DNA from 2 places in the Nocardioides sp. Z30_9 genome. Region 2 is predicted to be linked to the other one. Evidence: predicted binding sites of a transcription regulator. Region 2 holds the regulator's gene; the other holds the start of a gene.
The links. Region 2 encodes HrcA, which represses chaperone genes, less so after heat shock. Its sites were predicted from a motif close to TTGGCACTCGNNNNNNNCGAGTGCCAA; they were not measured.
Positions count from the first base shown of each region.

Region 1: groL (chaperonin GroEL) is a predicted target of HrcA. The motif match lies at 11,105-11,131, and genes of this name have one in related genera.

Region 1 is NZ_JBZAJF010000002.1:898,440-913,891, forward strand. It holds gene AC4BGB_RS14970 (glutamate synthase-related protein) at 48-1,643, shown strand; gene AC4BGB_RS14975 (alpha,alpha-trehalose-phosphate synthase (UDP-forming)) at 1,675-3,123, opposite strand; gene AC4BGB_RS14980 (Gfo/Idh/MocA family protein) at 3,120-4,124, opposite strand; gene AC4BGB_RS14985 (DUF3263 domain-containing protein) at 4,273-4,575, shown strand; gene AC4BGB_RS14990 (LytR C-terminal domain-containing protein) at 4,581-5,093, shown strand; gene otsB (trehalose-phosphatase) at 5,212-6,057, shown strand; SAM riboswitch class I at 6,187-6,322, shown strand; gene thrC (threonine synthase) at 6,334-7,623, shown strand; gene AC4BGB_RS15005 (MoaD/ThiS family protein) at 7,670-7,945, shown strand; gene AC4BGB_RS15010 (PPOX class F420-dependent oxidoreductase) at 8,025-8,489, shown strand; gene AC4BGB_RS15015 (ATP-grasp domain-containing protein) at 8,494-9,420, shown strand; gene AC4BGB_RS15020 (APC family permease) at 9,562-11,064, shown strand; gene groL (chaperonin GroEL) at 11,302-12,933, shown strand; gene AC4BGB_RS15030 (SRPBCC family protein) at 13,058-13,567, shown strand; gene AC4BGB_RS15035 (MFS transporter) at 13,599-14,870, opposite strand; gene AC4BGB_RS15040 (HNH endonuclease signature motif containing protein) at 14,947-15,452, opposite strand, start outside.
Region 2 is NZ_JBZAJF010000001.1:887,405-902,856, forward strand. It holds gene AC4BGB_RS04395 (16S rRNA (uracil(1498)-N(3))-methyltransferase) at 1-418, opposite strand, end outside; gene dnaJ (molecular chaperone DnaJ) at 438-1,610, opposite strand; gene hrcA (heat-inducible transcriptional repressor HrcA) at 1,705-2,727, opposite strand; gene AC4BGB_RS04410 (MBL fold metallo-hydrolase) at 2,836-3,684, shown strand; gene AC4BGB_RS04415 (short-chain fatty acid transporter) at 3,701-5,134, opposite strand; gene AC4BGB_RS04420 (DUF1707 SHOCT-like domain-containing protein) at 5,188-5,589, opposite strand; gene AC4BGB_RS04425 (PadR family transcriptional regulator) at 5,589-6,284, opposite strand; gene AC4BGB_RS04430 (DUF3097 domain-containing protein) at 6,450-7,310, shown strand; gene hemW (radical SAM family heme chaperone HemW) at 7,464-8,609, opposite strand; gene AC4BGB_RS04440 (SMP-30/gluconolactonase/LRE family protein) at 8,709-9,671, shown strand; gene AC4BGB_RS04445 (AMP-dependent synthetase/ligase) at 9,751-11,580, opposite strand; gene AC4BGB_RS04450 (glycoside hydrolase family protein) at 11,763-12,659, shown strand; gene AC4BGB_RS04455 (sulfotransferase family protein) at 12,637-13,611, opposite strand; gene AC4BGB_RS04460 (hypothetical protein) at 13,697-14,152, shown strand; gene AC4BGB_RS04465 (winged helix-turn-helix domain-containing protein) at 14,149-14,454, shown strand; gene AC4BGB_RS04470 (MOSC domain-containing protein) at 14,451-15,095, opposite strand; gene AC4BGB_RS04475 (aminoglycoside phosphotransferase family protein) at 15,127-15,452, opposite strand, start outside.

The DNA.
Region 1 (15,452 bases), on a different contig from region 2:
CCATCCACGACATGGACATCGTCGTGGGTGCGAGGTAGGACTGGGCCATGAAGATCTCTCGGGTGCTGGGTGGTGTGGGCGTTGCCCTCGGGGCGGTCGCAGCGCGGGACCTCACCCAGAAGCGGCACGCACTGATGCGCAACTTCCCGGTGATCGCGCACGCCCGCTACTGGCTGGAGACCATCGGCCCGGAGCTGCGTCAGTACATCGTGACCAGCAACGACGAGGAGCGCCCGTTCAGCCGCGACCAGCGCACCTGGATCTACGCCTCCTCCAAGCAGCAGAACAACTACTCCGGATTCGGCACCGACAACGACACCGAGCACCTGCCGGGCTACGCGATCATCAAGCACCGCACCTTCGCCAGCTCGCTGCCCCACGACCACGCCAGGACGACCGGCCTCCCGAGCGCCAAGGTCCTGGGTGGCCCTCGTGGGCGGGCGAAGGCGTTCCGCCCCGACTCACTGGTCAACATCTCCGGGATGAGCTTCGGGTCGATGTCGGGCAACGCCATCCAGGCGCTGAACTCCGGTGCGCGGCAGGCGGGCTGCATGCACAACACGGGTGAGGGTGGGCTCTCCTCGCACCACCTCCAGGGCGGGGACCTGGTGCTGCAGCTCGGTACGGCGTACTTCGCCTGCCGCGACGAGCACGGCAACTTCTCCCTCGACAAGCTCAAGGAGGTCGTCGAGTCGGCCCCGGTGCGTGCGATCGAGATCAAGCTGTCCCAAGGGGCCAAGCCCGGTCTCGGCGGACTGCTGCCCGCCGCGAAGGTGAGCCGCGAGATCTCGGAGGTCCGGGGCATCCCGATGGGCCGCGACTGCGCCAGCCCGGCCCGGCACACCGCGTTCAGCGACGAGGACAGCCTGCTCGACTTCGTGGAGCTGATCGCCACCGAGACCGGACTGCCGGTCGGCATCAAGAGCGCCGTCGGGGAGATGGGGTTCTGGCACCAGCTGACCCGCCTGATGGCCGGCGGTGACCGGGGGGTCGACTTCGTCACCCTCGACGGGGGCGAGGGCGGCACCGGTGCCTCGCCGCCGATCTTTGCCGACTCGATCGCGCTGCCGTTCCGGATCGGGTTCTCCCGGGTCTACGCCACGTTCGCCGAGGCCGGGCTCACCGACGACGTCACCTTCATCGGCTCCGCGAAGCTGGGGCTTCCGGACAACGCCGTGGTCGCCTTCGCCCTCGGCGCGGACATGGTCAACGTCGCCCGTGAGGCGATGCTCGCGATCGGGTGCATCCAGTCCCAGAAGTGCCACACCGACCGCTGCCCTACGGGGGTCGCCACGCAGGATCCCTGGCTGGCGCACGGCCTGGAGCCGGTCTCCAAGGCCGAGCGGTGCGCGCAGTACATCCGCACCTTGCGCAACGAGCTGGTCAAGGTCTCGGAGTCGGTCGGCGTCGCTCACCCGGGCCTGATCACCGCCGACGACGTCGACATCCTCAGCGGCGACTACCAGGCGCAGTCACTGCGGGAGATCTACGGCTACAGGCACGGCTGGGGAGAGCTGGGCCCGAAGCTCGCCGAGGAGATCCGCCACGTGATGCAACCCGGCGGGATGCGCTCCGAGGGCGAGTCCATCGAGGCCGGTGAGGGCGAGAAGGACGACCCGGTCGGCACCGACACGGGTGACTGAGCGAGCCTGATCCGGGCCCGGTCGAGGTGGCTCAGCCGCGGCTGGCCGGGTGCAGCTCCCGGGTGTGGGTCTGGGAGCCCGCGAGGTGGTCGAGGAAGGTGGTGGCCCAGCGGGCCACGTCGTTCTCGGCCACGGTCTTGCGCATCGCCCGCATCCGCCGGGTCAGGTCCTTCTCCTCGGCCTGGTAGGCCTGGAGCATCGTCGCCTTCATCCCGTTGATGTCGTAGGGGTTGACCAGGTAGGCCTGCCGGAGCTCGTTGGCGGCGCCGGCGAACTCCGAGAGCACCAGCGCCCCGTTGTTGTTGAACCGGCTGGCGACGTACTCCTTGGCGACGAGGTTCATCCCGTCCCGGAACGGGGTCACCACCATGATGTCCGCGGCGCCGTACAGCGCGACCAGCTCCTCACGGGGGAAGGAGGAGTGCAGGTAGGAGATCGCGGGCCGGCCGATGCGGCCGAGGTCGCCGTTGATCCGGCCCACGAGCCGGTCGATGTCATCTCGCAGCCGGCGGTACTGGTCGACCCGCTCCCGCGACGGGGTGGCGACCTGGACGAAGACCGCGTCCTCGACGGTGAAGTGGCCGTCGGCGATCAGCTCGCTGTAGGCGCGGAGCCGGGCGTAGATGCCCTTGGTGTAGTCGAGGCGGTCGATCCCGAGGAAGACCTTGCGGGGGTTGCCGAGCTCCTCGCGGATCTCGGCGGAGCGTGCGGTCACCGGCTCGGAGCGGGCGAGCTCCTCGAATCCGGCGGTGTCGATCGAGATCGGGAACGCCTTGGCGATCACCACCCGGCCGTCGGGCAGGTAGACGGAGTCGCGGTGGGTCTTGTGCCCGACCCGCTGCCGGACCAGGCGCACGAAGTTCTGGGCCGCGCCGGCGAGCTGGAAGCCGACGAGGTCGGCACCGAGGAGCCCCTCGAGGATCTGGCGGCGCCAGGGCAGCTGGGAGAAGAGCTCCGGCGGGGGGAAGGGGATGTGCAGGTAGAACCCGATGCGCAGGTCCGGACGGAGCTCGCGCAGCATCGCCGGGACGAGCTGGAGCTGGTAGTCCTGCACCCAGACGGTGGCGTCCTTGGCCGCGAACTTGGCGGCCGCCTCGGCGAAGCGGTGGTTGATCGCCACGTAGGAGTCCCACCACTCACGGTGGAAGGACGGCTTGGCCACCAGGTCGTGGTAGAGCGGCCACAGGGTGTCGTTGGAGAACCCCTCGTAGAACTCGTTGACCTCCTCCGCCGAGAGCGGCACCGGCACCAGGGTCATCCCCTCGTCCTCGAACGACTCGGGGACCTCGCCGGAGTCCCCGGGCCAGCCGATCCAGGCGCCCCGGTTGCGGCTCATCACCGGCTGGAGGGCCGAGACCAGGCCGCCCGGAGAGGGACGCCAGGAGGTCTCGCCGTCGGCGTCGACGACCCGGTCGACGGGCAGCCTGTTGGCCACGACGACCAGGTCGGCGCTGGTACGGCGCTGCGAGCTCGAAGTCACGAGCCGACCCTATCCACGGGGTAGGTGACACCGATCTGGGCCCGGAGCTCGTCCATCTGCTCCATCAGCGCGATCGTCTGCGCGGGCGGCACCAGGGTGCTGGTGCGCGCCCCGGCGCGCAGACAGCGGTGCACCTCGAGGATCTCGTTGCCGTAGCCCCGGCCGACCACCGGCTCGTCGGGGAGGATCCACTCGCTCTCACCCTGCTGGGTCCAGTACGACGTCCAGCGGATCCGCTCGGGGTGGTGGAAGCCCCACGGCAGGTCGAAGCGGCCGATCTCGGTGGCGACCGAGGCCGAGCGCGGGGACTGGGAGGTCATCGACGCGGTCAGTGCGGCGGTCGCACCACCGGCGTAGCGGCCCGCGATCGCGATGTCGAGGTCGATCCCGCTCTCGGAGAGGTGGGCCACCGACCTGAGCTGCTCGGGGGCGCCGAGGACCAGGTGGGCGAACGTCAGGGGGTAGATGCCCATGTCGAGCAGGGCTCCCGCTCCGAGCGCGGGGTCGAAGAGCCGGTCGTGCGGGTCGTTCGGGACCACGAAGCCGAGGTCGGCGTGCACCTGGCGCGCCGTGCCGTGCTCGCCGTCGGCCAGCAGCCTCAGCATCGTGCGGATCATGGGGTGGCAGGCCATCCACATGGCCTCCATCAGGAACAGCCCGCGGGCCTGCGCCTCCTCGAAGAGCGCCTGGGTCGAGCCGGCGTCGAGGGTCATCGGCTTCTCGCAGAGCACGTGCTTGCCCGCCTCGAGGGCGAGCCGCACGTGCTCGTCGTGGAACGCGTGCGGGGACGCGACGTACACCACGTCGACGTCCGGGTCGCTGACCAGCTCCTCGTAGGAGCCGTGGGCGGTGCCCCCGAACTCGGCCGCGAACTCCTCGGCCCGTTGCCGGCTGCGTGAGCCGCTGGCCACCAGGGTCGCGTCGGGCACCAGTGCCAGGTCGGTGGCGAAGGTCCGTGCGATCCGGCCCGGCGCCAGCACGCCCCAGCGAATGGTCTCCATGGCGCTCACCGTACCCAGCCCGAGCCAGCCGACCCCGCGAGCGCGCGCGAGCCGCACGCGCCACGCCGCGAACCGAATGACACTGATGTATTTCCTCGCCTATGATGAGCCCGCAGCCACACCGTTACCCGTCCGAGGAGTCGTCCTGATGGTCGCCAGCCACGCGCTCAACCACTCCCAGTCGGAGGGACCCGCGGAGCTGTCCGCCCGGGACGCCGAGATGCTCGACTTCGAGCGCCAGTGGTGGAAGTACGCCGGCGCCAAGGAGCAGGCCGTCCGCGAGAAGTTCGACATGTCCTCGACCCGCTACTACCAGGTCCTCAATGCCCTGATCGACCGGCCCGAGGCGCTGGCCCACGACCCCCTGCTCGTGCGTCGCCTGCGTCGCCTGCGCGCCACCCGTCAGCGCCAGCGTTCCGCGCGCCGACTCGGCTTCGACCTCTCGGAGTGACCTCGATGTCCAGGCTGCCTGGGGGTTCGCGCCCGCGCGACGAGCGCGGCGTCGTACTGCCCACGCGCCTGCTGGTGCTGTGCATCTCGGCGGTCGCCGTTGCGGGCCTGGTGTTCGTGGCCAACGACCCCGACCAGGCGCCCGACGAGACGGCAGCACCCGTGGTGAGCACCCCGTCCGCCACTCCCTCGAGCACTCCCACCGCGGACCCGGCGCCGGTCAAGCCCAAGCCCAAGCCGATCAAGCGCGGCGAGGTGCTCGTCGAGGTCTTCAACAACACCCGCACCAAGGGCCTGGCCGGCGGCGTCGCCGACAAGGCCAAGTCCGCCGGGTGGAACGTCGTGGGCTCGGACAACTGGTACGGCACCATCGACGGCACCTCGGTCTACTTCCCGCCGCGCCTCAAGGAGGCCGCGCGCGAGCTCGGCCGCGACCTCGGGATCAAGAAGCTGCGCCCGGCCGAGGAGCCGATGCGCTTCGACCGCGTCACCGTGATCCTCACCGACGACTACCGCTGACCTGCCGCTTTCCTCTACCGGCTCGCCCTGACGGCGACCCTTCCGGGCGGCTCGTGCCTGCCGCCCGCCTGGTGGCCCGTTTGGACAAGCGCCGAACCGGGCTGGGACCATGGGCCCCATGGAGTTCGGCTCGACGTCGGGTGAGCAGGAGTACGCCGCGCTGGTGCGCACCGCGGACGACCTCGTCGTCGGACTCGACTTCGACGGCACCCTGGCCCCGATCGTGGAGGACCCGGAGCGGGCCCACATCCACCCCGATGCCGACCAGGTGCTGGTCGACCTCGCCGCCCAGGTGCGTGCGGTCGCGGTGATCACGGGGCGCCCGGCCCGCCAGGCCCTCGACCTCGGCGGCCTCGAGGAGGTCGGCAACGCCATCGGGGACACCGGCCGGGAGCTGTTCGTCCTCGGCCAGTACGGCAACGAGCGCTGGACCTCCACCAACCGCCGGGTGATCTCGCCCAAGCCGCCGCGCGGCCTGGCCAGCTTCATGGGGGAGATCCCGCGCCTGCTGCGCAAGGCCGACGCCAGCGACGCCTGGGTGGAGGAGAAGGGCCTCGCCGTGGCCGTGCACACCCGCCGGCTGCCGGACCCCGAGGGCGCCTTCGAGCGGCTGCTGCCGCTGCTCGCCGACGCGGCGAAGAGTCACGACCTCGACATCGAGCCGGGCCGCTGGGTCGTGGAGGTGCGGGCGCACGGGATGAACAAGGGTGCCGCCGTACGCCGGCTGAGCGACGAGCTCGGTGCCCGGGCGTTCGTGTTCTGCGGCGATGACCTCGGCGACGTGGAGGCGTTCAAGGCGGTCGAGGAGCTGCGTGGCCGCGGCTTCCCCGGCCTGCTGGTGTGCTCGGCCTCGGAGGAGGAGAACGCCCTCGCCGACCTCGCCGACGTGGTGGTGCAGGGACCCGACGGCGTGCTGGAGCTGCTCCGCGAGCTCACCGCCGACATCAAGAACGCCCGCGCCTGAGCCGGATCACCCCCGGACAACCCATGTCGCCCTTGTCCGGGCCGTGGGTCTCCCGCGGTGCGAGACCGCGCCGTCTCGAATGGCGGAATCGGTGTGCACATTCTGAGACGGCTACCTACTGTGGTGCACAGCTCATCGAGAGGGACTGAGGGAACGGCCCGTTGAAGTCCCGGCAACCGCCACACCGAGCCTCCGATCTTTCGGATTCGTGTGGTGCGGTGCCAAATCCGTCTTGGTCCGAAATCCGGTCCAGGGAAGATGAGAAGGAGGCCTCCTTTGAGCACTGCAACAGAACTCTCGCCCGCCACTGCAACCGGCGCCGGCACCACTCTCCGGGAGCGCGCCTTCGGCAACGCGACCGGCCTGTCCTGTCGTGAGTGCGGGCACCAGATCGCCCTGGGCCCGAACTACGCGTGTCCGGAGTGCTTCGGCCCCCTGGAGATCTCCTACGACTTCCCGGCGGTCACGCGGGAGGACATCGAGGCGGGTCCACGCAACATCTGGCGCTACAAGGCGCTGCTGCCGGTGCCCGACGACATCGAGCAGAGCCCCAACATGGAGCCCGGCTTCACCCGGCTGCTCAAGGCGAACAACCTCGGTCGTGAGCTCGGCATCGACAACCTCTGGGTCAAGGACGACTCCACCAACCCGACCAACTCCTTCAAGGACCGGGTGGTGGCCTGCGCGCTGAGCGCGGCGCGGGAGTTCGGGAGCAAGGTGTTCGCCTGCCCCTCGACGGGCAACCTGGCCAACGCCGTCGCCGCGGCCGGGGCCCGGGCCGGCATCAAGACCGTCGTGTTCATCCCCTCGAACCTCGAGAAGCCCAAGCAGGTCAACTCCGCGGTGTTCACCGAGAACCTCGTCGCCGTCAACGGCAACTACGACGACGTCAACCGGCTCGCCTCGGAGATCGCCGGCGAGGAGGAGGGCTGGGCGTTCGTGAACGTCAACGTGCGGCCCTACTACGCCGAGGGCTCCAAGACGCTGGGCTACGAGATCGCCGAGCAGCTCGGCTGGCGCCTGCCCGACCAGATCGTGATCCCGGTCGCCTCCGGCTCCCAGCTGACCAAGGTGCACAAGGCCTTCCAGGAGCTGATCAAGCTCGGGCTCGTCGAGGACAAGCCCTACCGCGTCTTCGGTGCGCAGGCCACGGGTTGCTCCCCGGTCTCGGTGGCCTACAAGGCCGGCATCGACGCGATCCGCCCGGTCAAGCCGGACACCATCGCCAAGAGCCTGGCGATCGGCAACCCGGCCGACGGCATCTACGTCCTCGACGTCTGCCGTGAGACCGGCGGCGCCGTGGAGGACGTCACCGACGACGAGGTGCGCGCGGGCATCGTGCTCCTCGCCCGCACGGAGGGGATCTTCACCGAGACCGCCGGCGGCACCACCGTGGGCGTGCTGAAGAAGCTCGTCGACACCGGCCAGCTCGACACCACCCTGGAGACCGTGGTGATCAACACCGGGCACGGGCTCAAGACCCTGGACGCGGTCAGCGACGCGGTGGGCCCGGCGGCCACGATCGAGCCGTCGTACGCCGCGTTCAGCGCCAGCGGCCTGGTCTGAGTCCCAGCCGCAGCAGGCATTCCCACCCCCACAGCAGGAGAGACAGATGAGCGTCCAGGTCCGGATCCCCACCATCTTGCGCACCTACACCGGCGGCGCCTCCGAGGTCGCGGCTCAGGGCGACACCCTGGCCGAGGTGCTCGACGACCTCGAGGCCAACCACAGCGGGATCAAGGCGCGCGTCCTCGACGACGCCGGCAAGATCCGTCGCTTCGTCAACGTCTACGTCGGCAACGACGACGTGCGCTTCCTCGACGGCCTCGACAGCAGCACCCCCGACGGCACCAAGATCAGCATCATCCCGGCGGTCGCCGGCGGCTGAGGCCGGCGAGAAGGTTGGCGCGGAGATCGGCGCGGTGATCGGCCGGTTCACCGGCAGCCCGATCGGGCAGACTGTGGTGATGCCACGCAAACTCGCGACCGCCGACCGGGTGGGCCGAGACGAGCTGCTCGAGTTCGTCCGGCCCCGCCACAACGCCACCCTGGTGACCACCCGCAGGAACGGCCGGCCGCAGGTCTCGCCGGTCACCTGTGGCGTCGACCAGGAGGGCCGGGTGGTGATCTCGACGTACCCGCAGCGCGCCAAGGTCGCCAACCTGCGCCGCACCCCCGAGGTGACCCTGCTGATCCACAGCGACGACTGGAACGGGCCCTACGTCCAGCTCGACGGCACCGCCGAGGTGATCGACCTGCCGGACTCCGTGGAGCCGCTCGTCGACTACTTCCGCAGCATCTCCGGGGAGCACCCCGACTGGGACGAGTACCGCGAGGCGATGCGCGAGCAGGGCAAGTCCCTGATCCGGGTCACCATCGACTCCTGGGGTCCGATCGCCACGGGCGGCTTCCCGCCCGAGCTGGCCGACTGAGCCGATGACCGTCGAGGACGGCGCCGCGCCGCCGCGTCCCGTCGTACTGCTCGCCACCTGCTCCTGGTTCCCCGCTGGCGAGGAGTGGGCGGGGACCGACCACCTGCTGCCGGCGCTGGCCGAGCGGGGGATCGAGGGGCGCTGGGTGGTCTGGGACGACCCCGGGGCCGACTGGTCCCAGGGTCTGGTCGCCGTGCGCTCGACCTGGGACTACGACCAGCGCCGCGAGGAGTTCCTCCGCTGGGCGGGCACGGTGCCGTGGATGCTCAACTCCGCCGCGGTGTTCGCCTGGAACACCGACAAGAGCTACCTGGTCGAGCTCGCCGCAGCCGGCGTCCCCGTGGTCCCGACCCTCGTCGTGGAGCACGAGGAGGAGCTGCCGGCCGCGATCGCGGAGCTGTCCATGGATCGCGAGGCCCCCGGCGACCCGGGCGTCCCGAACGTGGTGGTCAAGCCGACGGTGGGGGCCGGAGGGCGGGGCCTGGTCGTCTTCGACGGCGTCGACGGCGGCCCGGCCGACCTCGACGAGTCCGGGCTCAGCGACGGACCCTGGGTGGTGCAGCCCCTGGTCGAGTCGGTGCGCACCGAGGGCGAGACGTCCGTGTTCGTGCTCGACGGCCGCGTCGTCTCCTCGGCCCGCAAGGTGCCGGCGAGCGGTGAGCTCCGGGTGCACGAGAGGTACGGCGGGTCGACGGTCGCCGTACCGCTGACCGATGAGGCCGCCGAGGTGGCCACCCGCGCGGTCACCGCGGCGCAGGCACTGCTCGAAGAGCGGCTCGACTACGCCCGCGTCGACCTGATGCGCCTGGTCGACGGCACCCTCGCCGTCAGCGAGCTCGAGCTGACCGAACCCGGCCTCTACCTCGAGGTGCTGCCGCAGAACGCGAGCGCGTTCGCGGACCTGGTGCGTGATCGTTTGCGATCTCCCTGACGGGGAACGGGGCACCGAAAGGTTGAGCGTCACAACGAACTGGTGACGCGAACAGCCTGTGTGCCCAGTTGCCGACGTACCGGTTGCCGACGTACCGGCTGCCGTGCGTACCGGCTGTCGGCGCATAGGGAGGACCGCCTCGTGGCCGCTCGGACGAGCATCATCCGGACCAAGAACGTCGACACCGTCATCCACCAGAACGACGGTGACCAGGAGGGCGGCCTGCGGAAGCGGCTGAGCTCCTGGGACCTGATGGGGTTCGGGATCGGCATCGTGATCGGCACCGGCATCTTCACCCTCACCGGGGTGGAGGCCAAGAACCACGCCGGACCGGCGATCGTGCTCTCGTTCGCGATCGCCGGCGTCGTGGCCATGCTCGCGGCGCTCTGCTACGCCGAGCTGGCGGCGGCGGTGCCGACTGCCGGCAGCTCCTACACCTACGCGTACACCACCATCGGCGAGATCTTCGCCTGGATCATCGCCTGGGACCTGATCCTCGAGTTCGCGCTCGGCGCGGCCGTGGTGGCGCGTGGGTGGTCGGGCTACCTCCAGCAGCTCTTCGGGCTGCCGCACGCCTTCTTCGGTGAGGAGGGCTCCACCATCAACCTCGGTGCCGTGGCCATCTCCCTGGTGCTGGGCATCATCGCGGCGGTCGGGATCCGAGAGTCCAAGCTGGTCACGAACGCCCTGGTCGTGATCAAGGTCAGCGTCTGTGTCTTCGTGGTGGCCGTGGGCATCTTCTTCGTCAAGGTCTCGAACCTGACCCCGTGGATCCCCGAGTCCAGGCCGGAGGCGGACGGCAGGAGCGGGCTCGCCCAGCCGCTGTGGCAGTGGGCCTCCGGCATCGACGCCAGCTCGTTCGGCGTCACCGGGGTGCTCGTGGCCGCGGCCGTGGTGTTCTTCGCCTACAGCGGCTTCGAGGCGGTGGCCAACCTCGGTGAGGAGACCAAGAACCCCGCCAGGGACATGCCCCGCGGCCTGATCGGCACCCTGGTGATCTGCACGGTGCTCTACCTGGGCGTGTGCTTCGTGCTCACCGGGATGGTGAACTACGCCGACCTCTCGGAGGGTGCTCCGATCTCCGATGCGTTCGACCAGGTGGGCCTGGGCTGGGCCTCGATCCTGATCAACATCGCCGCGATCGCCGGGCTGAGCTCGGTGATCCTGGTCGACATCGTCGCGATGGGCCGGATCGGCTTCGCCCTGTGCCGCGACGGGCTGCTGCCGGCCGCGGTGGGTCACGTGCACCCCCGGTTCGGCACCCCGGCCCGGATCACGATGGCCACCACCGCGGTGGTGTGCCTCCTCGCGGCGTTCGTGCCGCTCGCCACGCTGGCCGAGATGGTCAGCATCGGCACGCTGTTCGCCTTCCTGGTGGTGGCGATCGCGGTGGTCGTGCTGCGTCGTACCAAGCCGCGGATGAAGCGACCCTTCCGCACGCCCCAGGTCCCCCTGCTCCCGATCCTCTCCGCCACCACGTGCGTCGCCCTGATGGCCAGCCTCGCCGTGGAGACCTGGCTGCGGTTCCTGGCCTGGCTGGTCGTGGGCCTCGCGATCTACTTCCTCTACGGCCGCACCCACTCGCGGCTGGCTCCGGGGAACCACGAGCCCGAGCCCGGCCTCGACGACGCCGAGATCCGCTGAGCCCCACGTCGGGCACGCGCCGGGAACAGGCCCCCCGGTGTTTGCACTCGGATAGGGCGAGTGCTAAAAATGAAGCTGGCACTCTCCCTATGAGAGTGACAACGCAGCATCGATCCATGGCCGTCTGAGTCGAGGTTCGAAGGCGCTGGCGGGAAGGGTCCGCCGGGTCAGCCCGGATCGTCCGTCGCGGGCGACGAAGCGGCCACCACACTTTTTAGCGTGAGGAATCACCTAGCCATGCCGAAGCTGATTGCATTCAACGAGGAGGCCCGCCGCGGGCTCGAGCGAGGGATGAACACTCTCGCCGACGCGGTCAAGGTCACGCTCGGTCCCAAGGGGCGCAACGTCGTACTCGAGAAGAAGTGGGGTGCGCCCACCATCACCAACGACGGTGTGAGCATCGCCAAGGAGATCGAGCTCGAGGACCCCTACGAGAAGATCGGCGCCGAGCTCGTCAAGGAGGTCGCCAAGAAGACCGACGACGTCGCCGGTGACGGTACGACGACCGCCACCGTCCTGGCCCAGGCCATGGTGCGCGAAGGGCTGCGCAACGTCGCCGCCGGCGCCAACCCGATGGAGCTCAAGCGCGGCATCGAGAAGGCCGTCGAGGCCGTCTCCGCGCAGCTGCTCGGAATGGCCAAGGACGTCGAGACCAAGGAGCAGATCGCGGCGACCGCCTCGATCTCCGCCGCGGACACCACCGTCGGCGAGGCCATCGCCGAGGCGATGGACAAGGTCGGCAAGGAAGGCGTCATCACCGTCGAGGAGTCGAACACCTTCGGGCTCGACCTCGAGCTGACCGAGGGGATGCGCTTCGACAAGGGCTACATCTCCCAGTACTTCATGACCGACCCGGAGCGCATGGAGGCCGTCCTTGACGACCCCTACATCCTGATCGCGAACCAGAAGATCTCCACGGTCAAGGACCTGCTGCCGCTCCTCGAGAAGGTCATGCAGAGCGGCAAGCCGCTGCTGATCATCGCCGAGGACATCGAGGGCGAGGCCCTGTCCACCCTGGTCGTCAACAAGATCCGGGGCACCTTCAAGTCCGTCGCCGTCAAGGCTCCGGGCTTCGGTGACCGCCGCAAGGCGATGATGCAGGACATCGCGATCCTGACCGGCGCGCAGGTCGTGTCCGAGGACGTCGGCCTCAAGCTGGAGTCGACCGGCATCGAGCTGCTCGGCCAGGCCCGCAAGGTCGTCGTCACCAAGGACGAGACCACCATCGTCGACGGCGCCGGGGACACCGACCAGCTCGCTGGCCGCGTGAACCAGATCCGCGCCGAGATCGAGAAGAGCGACTCCGACTACGACCGCGAGAAGCTGCAGGAGCGCCTGGCCAAGCTGGCCGGCGGCGTTGCGGTCATCAAGGTCGGCGCGGCCACCGAGGTCGAGCTCAAGGAGCGCAAGCACCGCATCGAGGACGCCGTTCGCAACGCGAAGGCTGCCGTCGAAGAGGGCATCGTCGCCGGTGGCGGCGTGGCCCTGGTGCAGGCTGGCGTCAACGCGTTCGAGAAGCTCGAGCTCGTGGGCGACGAGGCCACCGGTGCCAACATCGTCAAGGTCGCGCTCGCGGCTCCGCTCAAGCAGATCGCGATCAACGCCGGTCTCGAGGGTGGCGTCGTGGCGGAGAAGGTCGCCGGTCTTCCGGTCGGCCACGGCCTGAACGCCGCGACCGGGGAGTACGGCGACATGCTCGCTGCCGGCATCCCCGACCCCGCCAAGGTGACGCGTTCGGCGCTGCTCAACGCAGCCTCGATCGCCGCGCTGTTCCTCACCACCGAGGCAGTCATCGCCGACAAGCCGGAGAAGGCGCCCGCCATGGGTGGCGGCGACCCGACCGGCGGCATGGGCGGCATGGACTTCTGAGCCAACCCGCTCAGGAACCACCGCTTCACAGGCATCACCCGGAAGGGCCCTCGCTTCGGCGGGGGCCCTTTCGGGTATGTCCGGGCGTACACAGGCAGGGCACACCCCACCACCGAGGAGATCCATGGGCCGCGAGATGCAGGTCAGCGACAGCATCGTCATCGAGATCGACGCGCACACGATCTACGACCAGGTGGCCGACCCCACCCAGATGGCCCGGTGGAGCCCGGAGAACACCGGCGCGACCACCACGAGCGCCGGTCGCACGCTGCGCGTCGGTGAGGTCTTCGACGGGTCGAACAAGCGTGGTCGTGCGCGGTGGAGCACCGAGTGCGTGGTGATCGCCGCGGAGCCCGGGCAGCGGTTCGCCTTCGACGTGCGCAAGATCGGGCCGCGCAAGCCGCTGCTCGCCGGGCGGATCGCGTCGTGGGAGTACACCTTCGAGCCGGTCGCCGACGGCACCCGCGTCACCGAGACCTGGACCGACCTGCGCGACCGGTGGCCCGACTGGGCCGCGGCGATCTTCGACAAGGCCGCGACCGGTGGCCGGCTCTTCTCGCAGTTCCAGCGGGGCAACATCGCGCGCACGCTGGCCGCGATGAAGGCGGACCTCGAGGGCGACCCCGTCGGCTGAGCGGTTGGACCTCGCGGGTGAGCGGGGTCGCCTAGCGGGCCTGGTGCTGCCGCTCCGCGCGGCCAGCGGGGTGGGTGAGCAGCGCCGCGCAGCCGGCAGCGAGCACCAGCACACCGGCGACCGCGTCGACGAGTAGCGCCGCACCGGGGGAGACCGAGTCCACGAGCATGCCCGCGATCGCAGCACCGGCTGCGATCCCCATGATGTTCGCCGTCCCGAGCATGGTCATCATCGTGGTGCCCCACCCTTCGGGAGCCGAGCGCTCGGCGAGGGCGTAGGAGCTGACCAGGGCCGGTGCCAGGGCAACGCCGAGCAGCAGGCAGGAAGCGGCGAGCAGGGCAGGATGCTCCGAGACCGAGCTCGCCAGGCCGCCGAGAGCGACCAGGGCGCCGGCGCAGGCGATCCTGGCCTCGAGCCGGAACACCTGGGGCAGCCGGGTGGTGAGCAGTCCCGCGATCCCGGCGCCGACCCCCATGGCGGCGTACACGGGACCGGTGAGCTCGTCGGTGCCCGCAGCCGCCATCCGCGCCGCGACGCCGGTCTGGGTCGCGCCGAAGACCAGTCCGACGCCGGCCATCGCGACCAGGAGGCTGCCGACGTGGGCGAGGGGAAGTGCCCCACGCTCGCGGTGACCGGTGGAGCGGCCGGCACCGTGGCCGGGCAGCGCGGTGTGGTGCAGCGCGAATCCGGTCTGGGTCACCACGGCCAGCACCAGGGCCAGCACCAGCCCGAGTGTGGGGGAGGCGAGGCCGGCGACGGTGCTCACCAGGACCGGTCCGACCACGAACCCGCACTCGTCGAGGGCGCCCTCCCAGGCCATCGCCGTGGAGGTGAACGAGCGACGGTCGGCGCGCGAGCGGCCCAGCGCGGCCCACCGGCTGCGGGCCATCGCGCCCGCCTGCGGGTTGGACATCCCGATCAGGGCGGCCAGCCCCATCGTCACCGGCAGCACGTCCCGGGGAGCGAGCAGCAGGAAGGCGCCCAGTGCGAGGACTTGCACCACCGTTGCCAGCACGCCGACGACCCGCTGCCCGAACCGGTCGGCGAAGACGCCGACGAAGGCGCCGCCCAGGCCCCCGCCCACACTGAGCGCAGCGACTGCGAGCCCGCCGGTGGCGAAGGATCCACTCCGGTCAGCTACGTAGAGCAGGATCCCGAGCGGAAGCATCGCCGTCGGCAGCCGGACCGCGGCGTCGAGCACCACGTAGTACGGCTCCACCTGGCGCAGCAGCGTGGGGAAGGAGGTGCGCGTCGGCGTGGCAGGACGGACGGCAGTGGTGACAGGGGTGACAGGGGTGGACATCGGTTTCTCCGGGTGCGCTCAACGACGTGCTCGCCACCCCACCACTGACGCGCTGTACCCCTGTGCAGCCGCCAGTTTACGACCCTCGTGTTCGCCTGCCGAATCGGATGTCGCCGTTGGGTAGTCGGCTGGCGTCGTAGCCGTCGTCGTGGGCGCGGTGGTGGTGCCAGTTGCACAGCAGCACTCCGTCCTTGAGGTCGGTGCGGCCACCGTGGGCCCACGCTCTGCCCCAGTGATGGGCCTCGCACCACGCGGCGGGGATGGTGCACCCTTCGGCGCGGCACTCACGGTCGCGGATGATCATCGCCTTGCGCTGTGCGGGCTTGAACAGCCGCGAGGACCGGCCGAGGTCGAGCACCTCGGAGTTCGTGCCGAGCACGGCGGGGACGATCTTGCCGGTGCAGGCCAGGCGCCGGACCTCCCCGGCGGTGAGCCGGTCGGTGGGTCCGAGCTCGCCGACGCCGAGGTCACGGCGCAGGTCCGCCAGCGGGATCGTGACGATCACCGTGGTGGCGTCGCCACCGTGGACCGGCAGCCGCTTCGGGTCGACCGCCTCCAGCAGCGCGCAGAACGCCTGACCCC
Region 2 (15,452 bases):
TGCCGGACTCGCGGGCGGCCGAACGCCACTTGGCCAGCGACTTCTGGGCCCGCTCGCCGCGCCACACGCCGACCGATCGGGCCGCGGCCCACGGAACGATCCGGTCGACGCCCACCTCGGTGAGCACCTCGACGGCGAGCTCGGCCCGCTCGCCCTTGGGGATCGCCTGCACCACGGTCACGTGGGGCACCGGCGCCGGCGCCAGGGACACCGAGGTGACCGTGGCCGTCATCGACGACTTCGAGGTCGCCTCCACCACGCACGTGGCGGCGGTGCCGCGGCCGTCGGTGAGCACGACCTGCTCCCCCACCCGGATCCGGCGCACCACGACGGCATGCCGGGCCTCGTCGCCCTCGAGGACCACGGAGTCCCCCGAGGCCGTCCCCGTGACGGGTCCGAGGAAGACCGGCAGCGTCACCGGGCGACCCGGACGGGGCTCACTTGAAGGCGTTCTTCAGGCGCCCGAACACCGACTTGTGCGGCGAGTGGAGCTGCCCGTCGGGCGTCTCCTCGTGCCGGAGCCGGGCCAGCTCGCGCAGCAGCTCCTCCTGCTGTTCGTCGAGACGACCGGGGGTCTCCACGTCGACCGTGACCACCACGTCACCGCGGACCTGGGAGCGCAGGTGCGGGACGCCGCGCCCGCGCAGCACCGTCTCGGTGCCGGACTGGGTCCCGGGCCGGACCTCGAGGTCCACCCACAGCTCCATGTCGGAGTCGCCCTCGGCCACGTCGGCCTCGAGCAGGGGCAGCTGGATCGTCGTACCGAGTGCCGCGGCGGTCATCGGCACCGTCACGCGGCAGCGCAGGTCGGTGCCGTCGCGGGTGAACACCGGGTGCGGCACCACCTGGATCTCGACGTAGAGGTCGCCGGCGGGACCACCGCCGGGGCCGACCTCGCCCTGCTGGGCGAGCTGGACACGGGTGCCGGTGTCGACGCCCGGGGGGATCTTCACGGTGATCGAGCGGCGCGAGCGGACCCGGCCGTCCCCGGAGCACTCGCGGCACGGCTCGGGGATGATCTCGCCGAAGCCCCGGCAGGCGGCACAGGGTCGCACGGTGCGGATCTCGCCGAGGAAGGAGCGCTGCACCTGCTGGACCTCGCCGCGGCCGTGGCAGGTCTCACAGGTCACCGGCTTGGAGCCGGGCGCAGCTCCGCTGCCCTCGCACACCGTGCACAGCACGGCCGTGTCCACCTTGAGGTCGCGGGTGACGCCGAACGCCGCCTCGGCGAGCTCGATCTCGATCCGGACCAGGGCGTCCTGCCCGCGGCGCATCCGCGGACGCGGGCCACGGCCCTGTCCTCCGGCCGCGCCACCGGCCTGGCCGCCGAAGAAGGCGTCCATGATGTCGGTGAAGGAGAACCCGGCACCCTGGCCGGGACCGCCGCCGCCGCGACCGAAGGGGTCACCACCGAGGTCGTACATCCGGCGCTTCTCGGGGTCGGCGAGCACCTCGTAGGCGGCCGACACCTCCTTGAACCGCTCCTGGGTCTCCGGGTCGGGGTTGACGTCGGGGTGGAGCTGACGGGCAAGACGCCGGTAGGCCTTCTTGATCTCGTCGGCCTCGGCGTCCCGGGAGACGCCGAGGATCTCGTAGGGGTCCTGGCTCACGTGTCATCTTTCGGCTGGGCGGAATCTCTGGGCGGAATCTCTGGGCGGAATCTTGGGTCACTTGCGGGTGGTGCTGGTCTGCGGCAGGCGCTGGTCAGGCCTGGTCGAGGAGGGTGGAGACGTAGCGGGCAACCGCGCGTACGGCGGCCATCGAGCCCGGGTAGTCCATCCGGGTCGGCCCCACGATGCCGAGCGAGCCCACGGGCTCCTCCCCTGGACCGTAGCCCGTGGCGACCACAGAAGTCCCCGAGAGCTCCTGGAAGGGCCCCTCGTGCCCGATCCGCACGGTCAGGGAGTCCGAGGAGGTCGCCTCGCCGAGCAGCTTGAGCAGCACGACGTGCTCCTCGAGCGCCTCGAGCATCGGCTTGATCGACTGGTCGAAGCTCTCCCCGAAGCGGGCGAGGTTCGCGGTCCCACCGACCACCACCCGCTCGGTCTGCCGCTCGCTGGACATCGCCTCGACCAGGGCGGTGGTGATCACCGCCACGTGCGTGCGGTCGAGGTGGTCGGTCTGGTCGGTGAGCGCGCCGAGGGCGTTGGAGGCATCGGCGATCGACTTGCCCACGCACGCGAGCAGCACCCGGGAGCGGAGGTCTGCGAGGGCGTCGGTCTCGAGCTCGACGGGCAGCTCCACGACCCGCTGCTCGACCCGGCCGGTGGACAGGATCAGCACGGCCAGCAGCCGGGACGGGGTCAGCGCGACGAGCTCGACGTGCCGCACGGTGGACCGGGCCAGCGAGGGGTACTGCACGATCGCGATCTGCCGGGTCAGCTGGGCGAGCACCCGCACGGAGCGCTGGATCACGTCGTCGAGGTCGTAGGCGCCCTCGAGGAACGTCGAGATCGCGCGGCGCTCGGCCGCCGACATCGGCTTGATCTGGGTCAGCCGGTCCACGAAGAACCGGTAGCCCTTGTCGGTGGGGATCCGGCCCGCGCTGGTGTGCGGCTGGGCGATCAGCCCCTCCTCCTCGAGGGTGGCCATGTCGTTGCGCACGGTGGCCGGTGAGACGCCGAGCTGGTGCCGCTCCACGAGTGCCTTGCTGCCGACCGGCTCCCGGGTCGAGACGTAGTCCTCGACGATCGCCCGGAGCACGGCAAGCCTGCGGTCGTCCTGCATGTCGCTCCTCCAGTGTCCTGTCCGGCGCTGTCCCTGACCCGTGTCGACCGGTCTAGCACTCGTCGCGCCGGAGTGCCAATCCTACTAGGCAAACGTAGGGTCTCGTTCGTGTCGGACTTCACGGAGATTGGCCAGCGGATCTGGGTGGCGCGCTACGAGTGGTACGACGTGAACGTCACCGTCGTCGAGGGCGAGGCGGGCCTCCTCGTCGTGGACACGCACGCCTCGAGCAGGGCCGCGGGCGAGGTGATCGCCGACCTGCGGCGACTCTCCTCGCGTCCGGTGGTCGGGATCGTGAACACCCACGACCACTTCGACCACACCTTCGGCAACAGCGCCTTCCGAGAGGCCTGGGGCGCGGTGCCGATCACCGCCCACGAGTCGACCGCCCAGACCACCGTGGCCACCGGCGAGCGGGCCAAGGAGCAGCTTCGCGAGGCCGGCGACGACCGCGCCGCCGAGGTGCTCGAGACGCCGATCGTCCCGGCCGACACGACGTTCTCCTCGGTCGCCGCGATCGACCTCGGCGACCGCTCGGTCGAGCTGGTGCACCCCGGACGCGGGCACACCGCCGGGGACCTCGTCGTACGCATCGACGACGGGGACGTGCTGCTGGCCGGCGACCTCGTCGAGGAGTCCGACATGCCGTCGTACGGCGAGGACTGCTTCCCGCTGGAGTGGCCGCTCTCCCTCGACCTCGTGCTGCAGCTGATCGGGCCGGCCACCGTGGTCGTGCCCGGGCACGGCGCACCGGTCGACAAGGAGTTCGTGGAGGAGCAGCGCTCGGCGATCGGCGTGGTCGCCGAGACCATCCGCGACCTCGCCGGGCGCGGCGTACCGCTGCGCGACGCACTGGAGGCAGCGGCCTGGCCCTACCCGAGCGAGCGGCTGGGCGAAGCCGTACGACGTGCCTTCGAGCAGCTGCCCCGCGACGCGAAGCGGCTGCCGCTGATCTGAGTGGCCGCCGGCGGCGTCAGGGCACCTTCGGGGGCACGAACTCGAAGGTCATCCCGAGGAGCCACAGCAGCAGGAGCACCACCGGCAGGTGGAAGAGGAACTGCACGAACGTGAACCCGATCAGGTCGCGGGCGCGCAGCCCCAGGACCGCCAGCAGCGGCAGCATGAAGAACGGGTTGACCAGGTTGGGCAGGGCCTCGGCCGCGTTGTAGATCTGCACGGTCCAGCCGAGGTTCATCCCCACGTCGGTGGCCGACTGCATCACGTACGGCGCCTCGACCAGCCACTTGCCCCCACCGGAGGGCACCAGGATCCCCAGGATCGCGGTGTAGATGGCGATCACGATCGCGAACCCGCCACCGCCGCCGAGGTCGGTGAACAGGTCGGCGAGGTGCTCGGAGACCGAGAGCCCGCCACGTCCCGCGGCGCCGGTGAGGACCGCGGCCATCGCGGCGTAGAGGGGGTACTGCACCAGGACGCCCGCCGTGGTGGGCACCGCCTTCGCGGTCGCGTCCAGGAAGCCCCGCGGGGTGCCGTGCAGCACCAGCCCGAGCACGACGAAGACGAGCAGGTAGGTGTCCAGGCTGCTGATCACGCTCAGGAACGGGTTGTCCAGGAGCTGGTAGACCAGCCACAGCAGCGCCAGGGCCCCGATGAACAGCGGCAGGATCATCGACCGCTCCAGCCACTCCCCCGGGCGGGTGCTCGGCGGGGGCGGGTCGACGGTGTCGTCGAGGTCGACGCCGAGGTCGTCGGCGGTCTTGATCGCCCCGCCCTGCGGCGCGGAGAGCCACGCGATCACCACGGTGAGCACGATCAGGATGCCGGCCATGGTCAGCGACTGCCAGGTGAGGATCGTGTCGCCGAAGTCGAGCACGCCGGTGATCTTGAGCAGGTCGGGAGGCAGCGATGACGCGGTGGCCTGGAGCTGCGCCGCGGAGGAGGAGAGCCCCAGCGCCCAGACCGCGCCGAGTCCCATGTACGCCGCCGCGCCTATCGCCCGGTAGTCCACCGTGAGGTCGTCTCGCCGCGCGATGGCCCGGGCGAGGAGCCCACAGAAGACGAGGCTCAGCCCCCAGTTGAGCATGGAGACCGTGCACGAGATCAGCGAGACGAAGGCGACCGCTCCCCGCGGCGTGGACGGCACCCGCGCGATCCGCACGATCGCCTTCGCCGCCGGCGGGGAGGTCGCGACGATGTAGCCGCTCAGCACGACCATCGCCATCTGCAGGGTGAACTCGGCCAGGCCCCAGAAGCCGCCGCCGAAGGACTCCGCCACCACCTTGGGGCTGGAGCCGTTGACGAGCGCGGCGAGGGTCACCACCACGACGCCGCCGAGGGCGAAGACGTAGGCGTCGGGGAACCACTTCTCGGTCCACCCGGCGAGTCGCTGTGCGAACCGCGCCAGTCCGCGTTCCTGGACCTCTGCGGTCGATGAGGTGGTCGCCATGGCGTCCCTTCCCGAAAGGATGGGATCAACCTAGGCCCGGGATCGCTCCGCGGCTAGTGCCTGCTCGTTCGGCACCTGCTCCACGACGGGGTCGCGATGCCGAACCGGCGCGAGAGCACGAACCAGATCAGCAGCCCGACCAGCACGATCGGGAGGTGGGTGAGCACGGTCAGGGCGATCAGCACGAACAGCACCGGCGCCAGTGGGAACGGCGGGCGTCGCCATGCCCGGGTGGCCGAGGTGACGGCGCCCGCCGTTCCCGCTGGCGCCATCGAGGACGAGCGCACCGGCAGGTCGGCGAAGAGCGGGACGAGGTCGCCCCGCGTTCGCGCCGACCACACGGCATCGCTGCGTTCGTCGAACTCGTCCTTGGTCAGCCGGCCCTCGGAGTACTGGTCGCCCAGGAGTCCGACGGCCTCCGCACGTTCCGCGTCGCCGATCCGCAGCGTGTCCATCACTCCTCCTCGAAGGCGTCGTCCGGCTCGGTTCCGTCAGGGCCCTCGGCGAGCAGGCCGTAGAGCCGCCTGCGGGTGTCGCCGAGGATCTCGATCGCCTTCTCGCGCTGGTCCGGCGTGCCGGTGGTCGCCACCTGCACGATAGCGCCGACGGTCTGGCCGATCACCTGCTTGAAGTTCACGGCCTCCTCGTCGTCGGCCTCGGTCACGAACGGTGCCCAGACCGCTGCCATCTCCTCGGGGTGCGCCTCGACGTACGCCGTGCCCTCGGCGGTGAGCCGGATCGCCTTGCGGCCGGTGGGCGCGTCCTCGACGAGGCCCTCGTCCTCGAGCTGGGCGATGGTCGGGTAGACCGAGCCGGGGCTCGGCTTCCACACCCCGTCGGTGCGCTCGGCGATCTGCTGAATCACCTGGTAGCCGTTCACCGGCTCGTTCGAGGTGTGCAGCACGTCGAGGATCGCGGAACGGACGTCGCCGCGGCGTACCCGGGGGCGGCCGCGGCCGCCGCCGCGTCCTCCGGAGAAGTCACCTCCGAAGCCGGGGCCGAACATCTGCGCGACCCAGGGCGGCGGTCCGCCCATCGGGCCGGCCCAGGGCCCGCCCCAGCCGCCGTGCGCGCCGTGCCGGCCGCCTCCACGCCCGCCGCGCTGGCGCCGGGTCGGTTCGAAGTCTGGTGTCCACATCGGGTGTCCCATGTCGAGAGCTCCTTTCGTCGGCGTGCCGGTCCCGGTGGTGCTCCTCGGGTGACAACGACACTGTCTCGATATGTTGACGATATATCGCGAGTGTTCGTGAGGCAAGGCCCACAATTCGGGCGTGCCATCCGCCGTTCGCCCTGCTCCCCGTCGTAGCGTTTCCCGGTGACTCCTTCCCCGCACGACCGCTACGGCTCCGACGTCCTCGCCACCGACTGGCGTACGCCGAAGAAGGGCCGGGCCGTCGAGATCGATGCCGACCTCGGACTCGTGGTCGAGGAGGTGACCACCGACTGGTGCGGCGAGATCGTCAAGGTCGAGCGCGACCTCGGCACGGTCACGATCGAGGACCGGCGACGCAAGCGCCGCACGTTCCCGCTCGGGACCGGTTTCCTGCTGGAGGGACGCCCGGTGATCCTGGTCCCGCCGACCCGCAAGGGACCCGAGGCCCCGACCCGGACGGCGTCGGGCTCGGTGGCGGTGCAGGGCGTCAAGGCCCGGGTCGCCCGCGGCAGCCGGATCTTCGTCGAGGGGCGCCACGACGCCGAGCTCGTGGAGAAGGTGTGGGGCGACGACCTGAGGATCGAGGGCGTCGTCGTGGAGTACCTCGAGGGCATCGACGACCTCGGCGAGAAGCTGCGCGACTTCGGCCCCGGTCCCGAGCGGCGGGTCGGCGTACTCGTGGACCACCTCGTGCCCGGCTCCAAGGAGAGCCGGATCGCCGCGTCGGTGCGCAAGTCGGCCGTGGGCAAGCACGTGCTGATCGTCGGCCACCCGTTCATCGACATCTGGGCCGCGGTCAAGCCCGAGCGCCTGGGCAAGAAGGCCTGGCCGCAGATCCCGCGCAACGTGGAGTGGAAGCACGGCGTGTGCCAGAGCTTCGGCTGGCCGCACCGCGAGCAGGCCGACATCGCCCGCGCCTGGAAGCACATCCTCGGCGGCGTACGCGGCTTCCAGGACCTGGACCCCGCCCTGCTCGGCCGCGTCGAGGAGCTCATCGACTTCGTCACCCAGCCCGGCACCTGATCCCTGCCGTCGACTGGGTCCCGGCCCAGATCTCGCACACGCGCGGACACAAGTTCGGAATCGCGCACCGCTTCACGCTCAGCCGGGCCGCTCGACCGGTACTTCTGTCCGCGCGTCTGCGAGAGGAGGGGCGCTCCCAGGTACGTCGGGGAACTAGTCGACGAGGTCGCGGACCACGGCGTCGGCGAGGAGGCGGCCGCGGCGGGTGAGGACGAGCCGCTCCCCTCCGAGTACGGCGAGCCCGTCCTCCACCACGGTCTCGGCGCGGGAGCGGTCGACGAGATCGAGGGGGAGGCCGTCGCGCAGGCGCACCTCGAGGAGCACCCGCTCCAGGTGACGGGTGTCCTCGTCGAGCAGCTCACCGTCGAGGGCCGGGGACTCCCCCGCGGCGATCCGGGCGGCGTAGGCGCTGGGGTGCTTGACGTTCCACCAGCGCTCGCCGCCGACGTGGGAGTGCGCGCCCGGGCCGATTCCCCACCAGCTCGCGCTGGTCCAGTAGAGCTCGTTGTGCCGGCACCGCGCGGCCTCGCTGCGGGCCCAGTTGGACACCTCGTACCACTCCAGGCCCGCGGCGCCGAACGCCTCGTCGGCCAGGACGTACTTCTGCGCCAGGTCGTCGTCGTCGGGCGAGGGGATCGCGCCGGTGCGCACCTGCCGCGCGAGGCGGGTGCCGTCCTCGACGATCAGGGAGTACGCCGAGACGTGGTCGGGCCCACAGGCCAGCGCAGCGTCCACCGAGCGCTGCCAGTCCGCGACCGACTCCCCCGGCGTGCCGTAGATCAGGTCGAGGCTGACCTGCTCGAACCCCGCCTCGCGCGCCCACGCCACCGCGCGGGCGACGTTGGCCGGGTCGTGGGTGCGCTCGAGCACCCGCAGCACGTGCGGCACCGCCGACTGCATCCCGAAGGAGATCCGGTTGAACCCGCCCGCACGCAGGGCGGCGAGGCTCTCGGGGGTGACGCTGTCGGGGTTCGCCTCGGTGGTCACCTCGGCTCCGGGCACCAGCCCGAAGGTCGCGTCGATCGCGCCCAGGACGGCGACCAGGTCGGCGGCCGGGAGCAGCGTCGGGGTGCCGCCTCCGAAGAACACCGTCTCCACGGGCGGCCGGTCCGGCCCGAGCACGCGCCCGGCGTACTCCACCTCCGCGACCGCGTGCCCGGCGTACGCCGCCTGCGACCCGCCCCCGCCGAGCTCGGTCGCGGTGTATGTGTTGAAGTCGCAGTAGCCGCACCGGACCGCGCAGAACGGCACGTGCACGTAGACACCGAACGGCACGCCGGGTGGAGCTTGGGGAGACACCGCCCCAGTGTCACACCGGCTGCCACCCGGAGAGAAAACGAGCCGTGACGGGGCCGCACCGACGGAGGTAGCGTGACGAAAAGTCGAAGGGATCCCCAGATGACTCTCGGACGCCTAGCCCGCACCCTCACCCCGGCCCTGACCAGCGGCCTGGCGACCGGCCTTGTCGCCACCGGCCTCACGGTCGGGCTCACCGCCGCCCCGGCCCAGGCCGACTCGGCGCGACCGGCACCCACGCGGATCAACCTCCCCGCCGGGTTCCAGCCCGAGGGCATCACCATCCGCGGCGGCCCCACGGCCTACCTCGGCTCCCGCGCCGACGGCAGCATCTACGCCGCGAACCTGCGCACGGGGAAGGGCCGGGTGATCAGCAGGGGCGACGGCACCCCCGCGGTCGGCCTCAAGCTCGACGGCCGCGGCAGGCTCTGGGTCGCCGGCGGCGACGACGGTGACGCCAAGGTGGTCAGCGCCCGCACGGGACGCGTGCTGGCGCAGATCGACCTGGCGAGCGGCGAGTCCTTCGTCAACGACGTCGTGCTGCGCGGGAGGTCCGCCTGGTTCACCGACTCCTCCCGGGCGGTGCTCTACCGGGTGACCCCGCGCAACGGCCAGCCCTCCCAGGCAGCGGTGCGCACCGTCGCGCTGCGCGGCGCCTGGCAGCAGCAGCCCGGGGTGATCAACGCCAACGGGATCAGCACCACCCCCGACGGCCGCGCCCTGCTGGTGGTGCAGTCGCCCACCGGCTACCTGTTCCGCGTGAACCCCCGCACCGGCGTCGCCACCCGGGTGGCCCTGGGGTCGGCCACCCTGACCAACGGCGACGGCATGCTGCGCCGCGGCCGCACCCTGTACGTCGTCCAGAACCGGCTCAACAAGGTCGCGGTGCTCGAGCTCGGCAAGCGCGGGAAGGCCGCCCGGCTGGTCCGGACCCGCACCTCCGGCGACTTCGACGTCCCCACCACCATCGCCCGGTACCGCAACCGGCTCTACCTGCCCAACGCCAGGTTCGGGACGCCGGAGACACCGACGACGCCGTACTGGATCACCCGGCTGGGGCGCTGAGCTCCCCCGGACGCGACCGTGCCCGGCCCCAGCGTCGGCTGGGACCGGGCACAGAGCGATCCGATCGGCGAGCGACTGCTCAGGTGTAGAGCTTGTCGATCTCCGCGGCGTAGTTGCTCTCGACGACGTTGCGCTTGACCTTCATCGAGGGGGTCAGCTCACCGGACTCGACCGAGAGGTCGTGGTCGAGCAGCTGGAACTTCTTGACCGTCTCCCACCGGTTGAGCTGGGAGTTGAGCGTGTCGACGTACCCCTGGACCATCTCGCGGGTCTTCGGGGCGGCGACGATCTCCGCGTAGGACTTCCCGCCGAGGCCGTTCTCCTTGGCCCAGTCGGCCGCGGCGTCGGGGTCGAGGGTGACCAGCGCGACGCAGTAGTTGCGGTCGTTGCCGAACACCATGAACTGGCTGGCGTAGGGGCACACGGCCTTGAACTTCGCCTCGATCGCCGGCGGCGCGATGTACTTGCCGCCGGAGGTCTTGAACAGCTCCTTGATCCGGCCGGTGATCGTCAAGAACCCCTCGGAGTCGAGCGATCCCTTGTCACCGGTGCGCAGCCAGCCGTCCTCGGTGAGCGTCTTCGCGGTCTCGTCGGGGAGGTTGTGGTAGCCGTCCATCACGTTGGGGCCGTTGATCTGGATCTCGTCGCCCTCGCCGAGACGGACCCGGCTGCCGGGGAAGACCGAGCCGACGGTGCCGAACTTGTAGGAGTCGGGGTGGTTGACGAACGCGCCGGCCGAGGTCTCGGTGAGGCCGTAGCCCTCCAGGATCAGGATGCCCGCGGCGTGGAACCACTCAGCGATGTCCTGGTTGAGCGCAGCGGCGCCGGAGATGAAGAACCGGACGCGTCCACCGAAGCGGTCGCGGATCTTGGAGAACACCAGCCGGTCGAAGAGTGCGTGCTGCACCTTCAGCGGCAGCGGGACCGACTTGCCGTCCCGCTTGAGCGCGTCCACCTTGCGACCGACCTCGAACGCCTTGAGGAAGATCTTCTCCTTGGCGCCGCCCTCGGCGGCCTGCATCGTGACGATGCGCGCGTGCGCCTTCTCGAAGATCCGCGGCGCCGCACCCATGAAGGTCGGCTTGACGACCGCGAGGTTCTCGATGATCTTGTCGACGCGGCCGTCCACCGCCGTGGCGAAGCCACAGGCGAGCTGGGTGGAGAGCAGCACCTTGCCGAAGGAGTGCGCCATCGGCAGCCACAGGAACTGCACGTCGCTCTCGTCGAGGATCTGCTGGGCCTGGATCGCCGCACCCTCGTAGGTCCACGAGGAGTGCCGCAGGCGAACGCCCTTGGGCTTGCCGGTCGTGCCGGAGGTGTAGATCAACGTGGCGAGGTGCTCCGGCTCGATGGCCGCCGTCGCGTTCTCCACCGCATCGGCGTTCGCCGCGAGGTGGGCGTCACCCAGCACGCTCAGCTCCTCGAGGCTGATCACCCAGTCACCGTCGCCCTCGCCGTCGATGAGGACGACCTTGGACAGGTGCGGCAGCTCGGACTTGTACTTCGTGAGCTTCTCGACCTGACTGGCGTCCTCGGCGAAGACCACGCGGCACTCGGAGTCGGCGAGGATGTAGGAGACGTCCTCGGCGTGGGTCGTGGGGTACACGGTGGTCGTCGCACCCCCCGCACACATGATCGCGAGGTCGGCGAAGATCCACTCCACCCGGGTGTTGGAGGCGATCCCGACCCGCTGCTGCGGCTCGAGACCCAGTGAGAGCAGGCCTGCGGCGATCCGGTCGACCGCGTCCTGGGTCTCCTTCCAGGTGTACGACGGCCAGGGCTCCCCCTCGGCGCCGGGGCGGCTGTAGGCCACCAGGTCGGGGGTCTTGGCAACGCGTTCACGGAACTGGGCGGCCACGTTCGGCGACCGGTTCTCGATGAACGACGTGTCAGTTGCGACGGGCGACATGGGGTGCTCCTGGGGTGGCTGAACAGGCCCGCCGAGCGGACCACGGGTGGGTGACTTGTGAGTAACCTAGATCACAGGTCAAGTCCGCACCCCCCACAGGCACTCGGTCGCGCCAAAAAACTCCGCCCCGAACCGCGTCCCGGCGACCCCCTTAAATTCGACTCTTTTAGTAGACTAAACCGATGGAACTCGTCGCGGTCCCCCTTCCCACGCTGGACGATCCCCGCGTCGTCGTACCCGCACCGGGATCGGGCCCCGGCAACTGGGCCGGCGCCGCCTCGGCAGTACTGGTTGACGGGGTCACCTATCTCACCTACCGATTGCGGCGCCCCCTGCCCCAGGGCCGCGGGGTCGCCACGGTGGTGGCGCGGTCCACCGACGGGCTCACCTTCGAGCCGGTCTGCGAGGTCTACCGCGACGACTTCGGCGCGGAGTCCTTCGAGCGCCCGGTGGTGCTGCGGCGCCCCGACGGCGGCTGGCGGCTCTACCTCTCCTGCGCGGCCCCGGGCAGCAAGCACTGGTGGATCGAGGCCCTGGACGCGGACCGGCCCGAGGACCTGCCTTCCGGCCGTCGCACGGTGGTGCTGCCCGGGAGTGCGCAGGTGGCGGTCAAGGACCCCGTGATCACCCTGCACGAGGGGAAGTGGGAGATGTGGCTGTGCGAGCACCCGCTCACCGACCCCGGGCACGAGGACCGCATGTCCACGTCGTACCTCACCAGCACCGACGGGCTGGAGTGGACTCGTCACGGCACCGTGCTCGCCCCGCGCCCTGGCGCGTGGGACTCCCGCGGCGCCCGGGTGACCACCGTGCTCAGCCACGACCCGCTCGTGGTGCTGTACGACGGCCGCCCCACCGCCGAGGACAACTGGCACGAGACGACGTCGGTCGCCCGCGCCGACGCCACCGGCCTGCTCCAGGCCGACCCGGAGGCGCCGGTGCTGCGCTCACCGGACTCCGACGGCGCCCTGCGCTACGCCTGCGCCGTGCCCCAGCCCGACGGGAGCACGCGGTTCTACTTCGAGCTCGCCCGCCCCGACGGCGCGCACGACCTGGTCACGACGCTGAGTCCTGCGTGACCGTGCGCCTGGTGTGGAACGAGCCGCCGTCGCGGTAGGTCCGCCACTGCTCGAACGACTCCCCGGTGATCTGCTCGAGGACCGCGATGTCCTCGAGGTGCGGGGCGAGCAGCCGCTCGCGCTGCTCGGGCGTGAGCCGCGGCCGGGACGGGTCGCCGCCCTTGTGCAGCTGGCTGATCAGCGGCTTGCTCACCGTGCGCCAGACCTGCGGCGGCAGGAACTGCCCCACGGCCGCCCCCGCACGGATCACCGGCCCCACGGTGCGGGCCCGGACGCCGTCGCGAACGAAGACCCGCGAGTTGTCCGAGGGGATCGAGTCGACCTCCGCCCCGTCGACGCCGAGGAAGCCGAAGACCCGGTTCAGCGTCTGGTCGGGCTCGTCGACGAGCTCGCGGTAGCGCAGCAGCAGCACCTGTCGCCGTGGGAAGTGGTCGTAGAGGTCCGCCAGCTGACGGCCGTACATCCCCAGCCGGGAGTAGTGCCAGAACGGCGCCCACCCGGCCTCCACACGCTGCGGCTCGCGCGCGACGGCCTCCACCACGTCGGACTCCGGCTCCAGTCCGTCCATCCACAGGTGCATCCAGTTGGAGTACGCGCGGTCCACCGGGTCGCGCAGCACGGCGATCAGCTTCGCGTCCGGACGGTCCGCCGCGATCCGTCGGCGGGCGTCGCGGTTGTAGAGGTAGAACGGCGTGCTCTCCCCGCGCAGCATGCCGGGGGGTGCCGCGTCGAAGAGGTCGAGGTAGCGCTGCCGCTGCCAGATCCACTCCTGGTTGCTGTGCGCGTCGCCCGGACCCTTGTACGCCGGCGGCGGGGAGTCGCCGCACATGTAGTACTTCGGCTCCTTGACCGGACTCATGAACAGGCCCGGGTGCGCCGCCAGGGCCGAGTGCAGCGCGCTCGTCCCTGCCTTGGGGGCACCGATCAGGAAGAAGTCAGGCGGACAACTCATCGCATAAGTCTATCGACATTGTGGCGATTGGGCGATGCCCCAGAAGTACTTGCCACCCTGGAAAGTTCACTGCATACTTTCCATCATGGAAACTCCCCTCGACCCCGCCACCCAGCTGCACGAGCAGGAGCGGGCGGCCGCCCTACCGTGGCTCGAGTACCCACGGACCCCCTGGTTCCCGCTCGCTGGGGGACTGTGGTGGACCGCGATGCTCGCCACCTACCTGTACCTGTGGCGCAACCCGTGGTTCGTCGCGGCGGTGATCGTGCTCGTGGGCCTCGAGGGGGCCTTCTTCGGCTGGTACCGACGCAAGCGGGGCACGTGGCCTTCGCTGCGTCGTGCCCCACGCGAGTTCCGATCCGCCACCACGGCGTACTTCGTGGGTCTCGCCGTGGTCGTCACCGCGGTGGCCCTGTCCGTGGCCACACTCCCGGCAGCGGCAGCCGTGGCGATCTGCTTCGTGCTGGCCACCGGTGGGCTTCAGGCCTACGAGGTCGCCTACCAGCGCGCGGCCACGGCCACGCGGGCCCGGCTGGGATGAGCTTCGCCGACCTGGACCCGGTCATCCACGCGCCCAAGCGGCTGGCGATCATGTCGGTGCTCGCCACCACGACCTCCACCGACTTCGGGTTCCTGCGCGAGCACCTCTCGGTGAGCGACTCCGACCTGTCCAAGCAGATGTCCGCGCTCGAGGCCGCCGGCTACGTCACGGTGACCAAGTCGCGCGGACGCGGTGGCGTGACGTCCTACCGGATCACCCGGCAGGGCAGCGCCGCGTTCCGCAAGCACGTGTCGGCGCTGCGGGCGATCGTCGGCGAGACCGTTCCGGACGAGCGCGGTTAGAACGATTCCACGAAGGCCTCGAGCCTGGACCGGGCCTCTCGGGCGAGGTTGTCGACCTTGCGCAGCTCAGGGAGCAGGAACCGCTCGCTGGTCAGCGCCCGGAACATCATCGAGACGGTCACCCCGTGACCGGGCTGGTGCACGACCTCGAGGTCGTCCCCAGCCTGGATCTCGCCCTCCTGGACCACGCGCAGGTAGGGGCCGGGACGCGCCCGCTGGGCGAACCGCTTCACCCAGGCCCGGCTGTCGTAGCCGCTGAGGTCCTGCCAGCTCTTGAAGTCGTTGCACGGGATCCTCACCATCGCCACCTCGAACGTGGCGGTGCCGATGCGCCAGCGCTCCCCCACCTCGGACTCGTTGACGTCGAGTCCGCGGGTGGTGAGGTTCTCGGCGAACTGGCCGTCGCGGATCTCCTGGCCGAGCTCCTGCTGCCACCAGTCGAGGTCCTCGCGGGCGAAGGCGTAGACCGCCTGGTCCACGCCACCGTGGTACTTGGTGTCACCGACCTGGTCACCCTCCAGCCCGAGCCGGTGCACCGCCACCGGTCCGTGCACCGGCTGCTTGTCCATCGCGGTGCGGCCGATGCCGGCCCAAGCGGCCTCGCGCACCCTGCCGACGTTGACGGAGATCACCTGTGCCATGCGGGCAAGTGTGTCAGTCCGGCGCAGGGGCTCAGTCCTGAACGGCCTTCGCCACCGCGATGCACATCGTCAGGTAGTCCTCGGTGCCGATCTGCCGTTGCGCCTCGGGAGGGTCCTGGAGCCGGTCGCAGGCGTTGGCGAGCATGCGTACGACGACCCAGTCCCGGGCGCGCTGCTCGTCGAGCTCGGCGTGGTCGACCAGGGCGTGGAACCGCATCCTGATCCCGTCCCGCACGGTCCCCACGGCGGTGGGCGCGGAGAGCTCCTCGAACCTGTTCCACAGCATCGGCGCCGGCTCGTAGTGCGGGTCCCCGTTCACCGGCTTGGGGTCGATCGCCAGCCAGGGCTCCCGGTCCG